Regions from separate parts of the Pantoea osteomyelitidis genome, predicted to be linked through region 2. Evidence: predicted binding sites of a transcription regulator. Region 2 holds the regulator's gene; the other holds the start of a gene.
The links. The regulator CRP, encoded in region 2, controls carbon source genes, mostly activating them, when cyclic AMP is high. The targets are predictions, from matches to a motif close to ATGTGANNNNNNTCACAT.
Positions count from the first base shown of each region.

Region 1 (4,832 bases), on a different contig from region 2:
CGCGCTTCCCCTTCGATATCTTTATCAATGCCCGCCATAATGCGCAGCAGGGTCGATTTACCGGCCCCGTTCAGGCCGAGAACGCCGATTTTTGCACCGGGAAAAAAGCTGAGAGAGATATTCTTCAGAATATGACGCTTCGGCGGAACCACTTTGCCGACGCGATGCATGCTATAGACGAATTGAGCCACGTTGTAATGAGCCTCTTGGAGTCTGTATGGTGATTTATCAGATGACGAAGTTTAGCCTTTTTCACCGTCCAATCACAGCCACAGGCAGGGGTTAATTCCGAAGAGGCGTTGCCTGTGGGATAACTGTTTGATTTACACACAATGCCGGGACTATGCTGCGATTTTGTAAAAAAAGGGGAAGATCGATGAGAGTACTGATCGCAGCGGATGAAAACGCCTGGGGCGGCATGATCCAGTCATTTCGGCAGACATTACCGGACGTGGAGTTTGTCGCGTCGGCGGGCCACGCGGCGGAGAGCCTGGCCGGTTTTGACGCGTTGATCCCCGGTATGTGCAAAGTCGATGCATCCTTGCTGGCGACGGCGGATCGCCTGAAGCTGATTCAGCAAGCGGGTGCCGGGCTGGAAGGCGTGGATATCGCCGCCGCGAAGGCGCAAAACGTGATGGTCGCCAACGTGCCTTCCGACACCTCCGGCAACGCCGATTCCGTGGCGGAGCTGGGCATCTGGATGATGATTGGTCTGGCGCGCCAACAGCAGGAGATCGCCAACTGCCTGGCCCGCCAGCGTCTTGGTCAGCCGGTTGGCATGGGTCTGATGGGAAAAACCGTTGGACTGGTGGGGCTGGGCGGTATCGGCAAAGCGCTGGCGAAGCGGCTTTTGGCCTTCGGCATGCGCATGATTGGAGTAAAGCGCGAAGCGGATGAGAATTTTGCTCGTGCCCATGGTCTGGCCTGGGTTGGCGAGATGGCGCAGTTGCCGGCGTTGCTGGCAGAATCCGATTTCGTGGTGCTCAGCCTGCCGGACAACCCGCAGACGCATCACATCATTGATGGTCAGGCGCTCAGCCAGATGAAGCCCGGCAGCTTTTTGATCAACCTCGGACGCGGCGGGCTGATTGAAAAGTCCGCCTTTCTGACGGCGCTGGAGAGGCAAACCCTGGCGGGCGCCGGGCTGGACGTTTTCTGGCAGGAGCCGCCGGACCCACAGGATGTGGTCTTCCGTCATAATGTGATCGCCACGCCGCATATTGGCGGCGTGACGGACATTTCGCTGGCGGGCAACGTGGCGGGCGTATGCGACAACCTGCGCCGTCTGCGTGACGGCGAGACGATTGAAAACCGCTGGGCGTAATGTCAGGGCAGGCGCAGCGGCACCTTATGCTGCGTCAGCCATGCTTGCAGCGTCTTTTCCGGCGCGCTGTCGCTCACCAGCAGATCGAAACGTTGCAGTTCGCCGATTCTGGCGGGCAGCACCTTGCCATATTTACTGCTATCCGCCACCAGCACGCGCTGACGCGCGCGCCGCATGGCATGGTGTTTCATCGCCAGTTCGTTGAGGTTATAACAGGTTGCGCCCTGTTCGCTGTCGATACCGGCGGCAGAGATAAACGCCAGCGTCGGGCAGAGATCGTCCAGGATGGAGTGGGTGCCGATCGGCGTAAACAGTGCGTTATCAGCATGAAATTCTCCGCCGCTCAGGATGACGTTGCACGCGGGTTTCTCTTTCAGCGCCAGAAAGGTATTCATCGCACAGCAGATGGCGGTAAAGGGCAGGGTGTCAGGCAAGGCGTCCACGATATAAGGCACGGTAGTGCCGCAATCGAAAAACACCGTATCGTTTTCATCGATCAGGCTGGCGGCAGCTTGCGCCAGCCGCTGCTTTTTCGCCGCATTCTGGCCATGTTGATCGGAAACAAAATAGTGCCCGGCATGACTTTTCGGATCGCTGACGATATAGCCGCCCAGCAGTACCACCACCGAACCCGCTTCATTCAGGTCGCGGCGAATGGTCATTTCTGAAACGCCCAACAGCTGAGCGGCATCTTTCAGGTGAAGCTTGTCAGTGCGCTTCAACGCCTGAGCCAGCTTATATATACGTTCGTCGCGCCGGGTTTCCATCACCATCTCTGTTTATTTAATACCCTGTGGTAGCAGACATCGCATCAGTGACAATCGCCACGCCAGCGCTGGTTCCGATCCGTGTTGCGCCTGCTTCAACCATCGCCTGCGCGGTCTGACGATCGCGTACCGCGCCCGAGGCTTTTACTGCGACCTGCTCGCCCACGGTGGCTTTCATCAGCCTGACATCTTCTGTCCGTGCGCCACCGGTGCTGAAACCGGTTGATGTTTTTACAAATGCGACCTGCAAATCACGGCAAATTTCACAAATTTTAATGATTTGCGTCTCGCTGAGCAGGCAAGTTTCCAATATTACCTTTAAAGGGATCGACCCGCAAACTTCACGTACGGCAGCGATATCCGCCTCAACCGCCGCGAGGTTACCGCTTTTCAACCAGCCCGTATTGATCACCATATCGATCTCCTGTGCGCCTGCGGCGATAGCGCTTTGCGCTTCAAATGCTTTCACGGCGCTCAAGGTTGCGCCCAGCGGAAAACCGATCACGGCACAGATTTTCACCGGGCTGTTATCAAGACTGGATTTGGCCAGCGGGACATAACCCGCGTTGACGCAAACAGCATAAAAATGATGCTGCCTGGCTTCCGCACAAAGCTGACGAATCTGTGCTTCGGTGGCGTCTGCCGCCAGCAAAGTATGATCGATATAGCGGGCAAAATCGGAAATGGTCTGGCTCATGGTGCTCTCCTTGATGAGGGTTTTTGTTAAAATAATAACATTGCAGGTTTGCTGTCAATCACCGCAAAAAGCGATTAACTAAAATAATCGCGGTGGGATTATTGTCACAAAATTAACGATAAAGACCTGTTAGTGTTATTTTTATAACATTTTTGCTAAACACAGCCGGGAGAAAAAATGGAGATTGCGGTTATTGGATCCAACATGGTGGATCTCATCACCTACACCAACACGTTACCTAAAGCAGGCGAAACCCTGGAGGCACCCGACTTTGCGATTGGTTGTGGAGGAAAAGGGGCAAATCAGGCGGTGGCCGCGGCAAAACTGGGCGCGCAGGTGATGATGGTAAGCAAAGTCGGTGATGACCTGTTTGCGGCGAATACGCTCGCGAACCTGCAACAGCAGGGTATAGACACGCGCTATGTGACAACAATGCCTGGCACTTCCAGCGGCGTCGCGCCGATCTTTGTCGATGACCAGTCGCAAAATCGCATTTTGATCGTGAAAGGTGCCAATGACTATCTGAAACCCACTGATATTGATACGGCGGCAGAAGCGTTGAAAAGCTGTCAGCTGCTGATTCTGCAGCTGGAGATCCCGCTGGAGACAGTCTATTACGCCATCGATTTTGCCCGTCGGCAGGGTATCAAAGTCATCCTTAATCCGGCCCCTGCAGTGGCGAACCTGGATATCCACTACGCCTGCCAGTGCGACTATTTCATGCCAAATGAGACCGAACTGGAAATCCTTACCGGCCTGCCCGTAAAGACTGATGAGCAGGTAGAAGCTGCGGGTCAGTCGTTGCTGAAACGGGGCCTGAAAAATTTGATCATCACGCTTGGCAGCCGGGGCGCGCTATGGATGCACGGTACAGAGACGTATCGGGTCGCGCCAACGCCCGTCAACGCCGTGGATACCAGCGGCGCAGGAGATGCATTTATCGGCTGTTTTGCCCATTCGCTGATAAAAACAGGCGACGTCGCCCAGGCGATGCAGCTGGCGTCCGCCTATGCCGCCTGTAGCGTCACCCGACGTGGCACACAGCGCTCTTATCCGGACGCGGAGACCTTCCAGCGTTTTCATAACGTTAACTGAGGCCTTGTTATGCAACCAAACATTGTCCAGCAGCCTGATGGCTACCTTAATAAAACGCCGCTTTTTCAGTTTATTTTGCTCTCCTGCCTGTTTCCGCTTTGGGGATGTGCCGCCAGCTTAAATGACATTCTGATCACGCAGTTCAAGAGCGTGTTTGCCCTGAGCGATTTTGCCAGCGCGCTGGTACAGAGCGCCTTCTATGGCGGTTACTTTCTTATTGCGATTCCGGCCTCGCTGGTGATCCGTAAGGCGAGTTACAAGCTGGCGATTCTGATGGGGCTGGCGCTTTACATCCTGGGCTGCATATTGTTTTATCCGGCGTCCCATATGGCAACCTACACCATGTTTCTGGCGGCTATTTTTGCCATTGCTGTCGGGCTCAGCTTTCTTGAAACCGCAGCCAATACCTATAGCTCGATGATTGGTCATCGCAAGCATGCCATCCTGCGTCTGAACATCAGCCAGACGTTTTATCCGGTTGGCGCTCTGATGGGCATTATATTAGGCAAATATCTGGTGTTTCAGGATGGCGACAGCCTGGGAAGCCAGATGGCGGGCATGAGCGCAGCGCAGGCGCATGCGTTTCGTCTCACTATGCTGGAGCATACGCTGGAACCCTATAAATACCTGGTAATGGTGTTGGTTGTGGTGATGCTGCTGTTTATGTTTACGCGCTATCCGCGTTGCAAACCGGAAAGCAACGAAAAAGCGCTGCCTTCGCTGGGCGAAACCTTCCGCTACCTGGCGAACAATCGCCACTTCAGACGCGGCATCGTTGCGCAGTTCCTGTATGTCGGGATGCAGGTTGCGGTATGGTCTTTCACCATCCGACTTGCCCTGACGCTGGGCGCGCTTAACGAGCGGCACGCCTCAAACTTTATGATCTACAGCTTTATCTGCTTCTTTATCGGTAAGTTTGTGGCCAATTTCCTGATGACGCGCTTCCGGG
Region 1 covers NZ_JBGFSN010000003.1:313,733-318,564, forward strand. The annotation lists gene ettA (energy-dependent translational throttle protein EttA) at 1-191, opposite strand, end outside; gene ABU178_RS03775 (2-hydroxyacid dehydrogenase) at 377-1,324, shown strand; gene deoR (DNA-binding transcriptional repressor DeoR) at 1,327-2,091, opposite strand; gene deoC (deoxyribose-phosphate aldolase) at 2,108-2,788, opposite strand; gene rbsK (ribokinase) at 2,966-3,883, shown strand; gene fucP (L-fucose:H+ symporter permease) at 3,893-4,832, shown strand, end outside.
Region 1: a site for CRP is predicted at 2,881-2,898, ahead of deoC (deoxyribose-phosphate aldolase). Genes of this name have one in related genera too.

Region 2 (4,832 bases):
ATCTCGGTCGTCACATCAGCTATTTCGGCCCGGAAGCCAACGATTTCGGCCTGCTGGAGCAGACTTTTACCGAGTATGGTCACAGCGGCCACGGGCAGTCGCGCAAATATCTTCATACCTACGATGAAGCGGTGCCGTGGAATCAAGTGCCGGGAACCTTTACGCCCTGGCAGCCGCTGCCCGCCAATACCGACGTGCTGTTTTATGAAGGACTGCATGGCGGCGTAGTGACGCAGCAGCACAACGTGGCAGAGAAAGTGGATCTGCTGGTGGGCGTGGTGCCCATCGTCAACCTGGAGTGGATTCAGAAGCTGGTGCGCGATACCAGCGAGCGCGGCCACTCGCGCGAGGCGGTGATGGATTCGGTAGTGCGATCGATGGAAGACTACATCAACTTTATTACCCCGCAGTTTTCACGCACCCATATCAACTTCCAGCGCGTGCCCACGGTCGACACCTCAAACCCCTTCGCCGCCCGCAGTATTCCCTCGCTGGATGAGAGCCTTGTGGTGATCCATTTTCGCGGGCTGGAAGGGATCGATTTTCCCTATCTGCTGGCGATGTTGCAGGGATCATTTATTTCGCACATCAACACGTTGGTGGTGCCGGGCGGCAAAATGGGTCTGGCGATGGAGTTGATCATGGGGCCGCTGGTAAAACGGCTGATCGAAGGGAAACGTATCGAATAAGCTGTGAGGCCGCCGCGTCCGGCCTCACGCTGGCGTTACTGCGCCACGACTTCGTAGCTGTGGGTGATCTCCACGCCTTTGCCCAGCATGATCGCCACCGAGCAGTACTTTTCCGCTGAGAGATCCACCGCGCGCGCCACCGCTTTGTCGCTAAGATCTTTGCCGCTGACAATAAAGTGCAGATTAATATAGGTAAAAATGCGCGGCGCCTCTTCGCGGCGCTCGGAGGTCAGCTTCACTTCGCAGTCCGCCACTTCGTTGCGTCCTTTTTGCAGGATCGACACTACGTCAATAGCGCTGCATCCGCCTGCGGCCATCAGCACCATCTCCATCGGACTCGGCGCTTTGTCGCCCGAGTTGCCATCCATCAGCACCTGATGACCGGATGAGGATTCTCCCAAAAATGTCAGCCCTTCAACCCACTTCACACGAGCCTGCATAATAAACTCTCCTGATTCATTTAGTTAACGTCAGAGTACGCCCTCGCCGGCGAAACAGCAATCGGCCGGATTCGCCGTTTGCTGAAGCGAGACAACACAAGACAGTCGGTGAAAGCTGTGCTACAAACAGAGCTGAAAATATTTTTCGTCACTTATAGACGAATGCGGGACGAATCACGAGCACAGCTCACGACGGAGACCCGAATAATTTCCTGAATGGGAAACGCTTGACGATTTCACCGCCTGACAGGGAAAACGGCCCCCTGTATTTTGGGCACGATTACAACAGAGGATAACAGAGAATGGTTCTCGGAAAACCGCAAACAGACCCTACACTCGAATGGTTCCTGTCCCATTGTCATATTCATAAATACCCATCGAAAAGTACCTTGATTCACCAGGGCGAAAAGGCTGAAACGCTTTACTACATCGTGAAAGGCGCCGTTGCGGTGCTGATTAAAGATGAAGAAGGTAAAGAGATGATCCTCTCCTATCTGAATCAGGGCGATTTTATTGGCGAGCTTGGCCTGTTTGAAGAGGGCCAGGAGCGCAGTGCCTGGGTACGCGCGAAAACCGCGTGCGAAGTGGCTGAAATTTCCTATAAAAAATTTCGCCAGCTGATCCAGGTGAACCCGGATATTTTAATGCGCCTCTCATCGCAGATGGCGCGTCGCCTGCAGGTGACTTCAGAGAAAGTGGGTAATTTAGCTTTCCTTGATGTGACGGGCCGCATCGCTCAGACGCTGCTTAACCTGGCGAAACAGCCGGACGCCATGACCCACCCCGACGGGATGCAGATCAAAATCACCCGTCAGGAGATCGGTCAGATCGTTGGCTGCTCACGCGAAACCGTCGGACGTATTCTGAAAATGCTGGAAGATCAGAATCTGATCTCCGCACACGGCAAAACGATCGTCGTCTACGGCACCCGCTAATTCCGTATCACTCACGGCGTGATGGCAACATCGCGCCGTTTTTATTTGCGATGAGCTGATGTGGCGCCGAATCATCTACCATCCTGAAGTCAACTACGCCCTGCGGCAAACGCTGGTTCTTAGCCTGCCGGTGACGCTCGGCTGGCTGCTGGGCGATCTGCAAAACGGACTGCTGTTCTCGCTGGTGCCCGCCTGCTGCAATATCGCCGGTCTGGACACGCCCCATAAACGTTTTTTTAAACGGCTGATTGTCGGCGGCAGTTTGTTTGCCGCCAGCAGTTTGCTGATCCAGTGGCTGACGCTGAAGCAAGTGCCGTTGCCGCTGATTCTGTTTCTGATGCCGCTGCTGCTGGGCGTTACCGGCGAGATCAGTCCACTGCATGGACGGTTGCTGCCCGGCGCGCTGATCGCTGCCATCTTCACTCTCGGCCTGGAAGGGCATATGCCTGTCTGGGTGCCGCCGCTGCTCTATATCGGCGGCACGCTCTGGTATGGGCTGTTCAACTGGTTCTGGTTCTGGCTGTGGAAAGAGCAGCCGATGCGCGAAACCCTGAGCCTGCTTTTTCGCGAGCTGGCGGATTACTGCGACGCCAAATATACCTTGCTGACGCAGCTCACCGATCCGGAAAAAGCGCTGCCGCCGCTGCTAACGCGCCAGCAAAAAGCGGTGGATCTCATCACCACCTGCTATCAGCAGATGCACATGCTCTCCGCCAGCCGGGACAACAGCCATAAGCGGCTGACGCGCGCCTTTCAGGTTGCGCTCGATCTGCAGGAGCATATTTCCGTCAGCCTGCATCAGCCGGAAGAGGTGCAGAAGCTGGTGGAGCAGAGCCACGCCGAAGCGGTGATCCGCTGGAATGCCAAAACCATCTCCACGCGCCTGCGCGAACTGGCGGACGACATTCTTTATCATCAGCTGCCGGACCGGTTCGACATGGATAAGCAGCTCGGCGCGCTGGAGAAGATCGCCCGCCAGCATCCGGATAATCCGGTGGGCAACTTCTGCCTCTATCACTTCAGCCGCATCGCGCGCGTGTTGCGCAGCCAGAAGCCGCTCTATCAGCGCGACCTGATGGCCGATCGCCAGCGCCGTCTGCCGCTGCTCGCCGCCCTGCGCAGCTATCTGTCGCTCAAGTCCGCCGCGCTGCGCACCGCGGCACGCTTTGCCGTGATGCTGATGTTTGGCAGCACGCTGGCGCTGTTCTTTAATATTCCCAAGCCCTTCTGGATATTGATGACCATCATGTTTGTCAGTCAGAACGGCTATAACGCCACGCGGGTCCGTATTCAGCACCGGGCGCTCGGCACCTTTGCCGGGCTGGTGATCGCGGCGGCGACGCTGCGCTTCGCCGTGCCGGAATCAATCGTGCTTTCCGGCATGCTGGCGATTACCCTGATCAGCTATCTGTTTATCCGCAAATCTTACGGCTGGGCAATGGTCGGCTTTACCGTCACGGCGGTGTACTCACTGCAACTGCTCTCGCTGAACGGCGCGCAGTTTTTGCTGCCGCGCCTGATGGATACGCTGATGGGTTGTCTGATCGCTTTTGGCGGGATGATCTGGCTCTGGCCGCAGTGGCAGAGCGGCCTGCTGCGACAGAATGCGCACGATGCGCTGGAAACCTACCAGGAAGCGTTGCAGATGCTGCTTGGGCCGGAGCAGGCGTCGGGAAAGCTGGCGTACCAGCGCATACGCGTGAATCAGGCGCACAACGCGCTGTTCAATTCGTTGAATCAGGCGATGCAGGAGCCTGCCTTTAACCCGGAGTATCTCAAGGATATGCGTCTGTGGGTGACGCACAGCCAGTTTATCGTCGAGCACATCAATGCAATGACGATTCTGGCGCGTGAGCACACCATGTTGACCTCTGAGCTGGCGCAGCGCTATCTGCAATCCTGTGAAATCGCGTTGCAGCGTTGCCAGCAGCGGCTGGAATATGACAAAGGCTCAGACAGTAACGTGCTGGAAGCACCGGAAGATGTGAATGAAGGACCGATGACTATTGTGGAGCGGCATGTGAAGCGAATTCTGGGACATCTCAGCGTAATGCATACCATCTCTTCACTGGCATGGAGCCAGCGACCACAGCATGGCCGCTGGCGGGTAAAACGCTTGCGTAAAAAACAGAGTTAGCTGGCGAGCGTCTTTTCCACCGCGCGGGCGAAACGTGCCATTCCCTCTTCGATGTCGGTGGGTTCAATCACCAGCGACGGGGCAAAGCGGATCACGTCAGTACCGGCATTCAGGATCATCACTCCTTCCGCCGCCGCCGCGTTGAGTATATCGCGCGCCTTACCGGCGTGCTGTGGCTTGAGCGCCGCGCCAATCAACAAACCTTTGCCGCGAATATCGCTGAAGAGATCCAGCTTGTTGTCCAGCGCCTTCAGCGCCGCGACAAACTGCTGACGGCGGCTTTCCACGCCTTCCAGCACCTCTGGCGTATTGATGATATCCAGCGCCGTTTCGGCGATGGCGCAGGCCAGCGGGTTGCCGCCGTAGGTAGTGCCGTGCACGCCCGGCGCCATGGTCGAGGCGATCTCATTGGTGGTCAGCATCGCGCTCACCGGGAAACCGCCACCCAGCGCTTTGGCCGTGGTCAGGATGTCCGGCTGCACGCCGTAGTGCTCATAAGCAAACAGCTTGCCGCTGCGTCCCATGCCGCTCTGCACCTCATCCAGCACCAGCAGCGCCTGATGCTGGTCGCAAAGCTCGCGCAGGCCCTGCATAAATTCCTGAGTCGCAGGCATCACGCCACCCTCGCCCT
Region 2 covers NZ_JBGFSN010000008.1:19,422-24,253, forward strand. The annotation lists gene ABU178_RS16890 (phosphoribulokinase) at 1-689, shown strand, start outside; gene ABU178_RS16895 (OsmC family protein) at 725-1,129, opposite strand; gene crp (cAMP-activated global transcriptional regulator CRP) at 1,432-2,064, shown strand; gene ABU178_RS16905 (YccS/YhfK family putative transporter) at 2,123-4,201, shown strand; gene argD (bifunctional acetylornithine/succinyldiaminopimelate transaminase) at 4,198-4,832, opposite strand, start outside.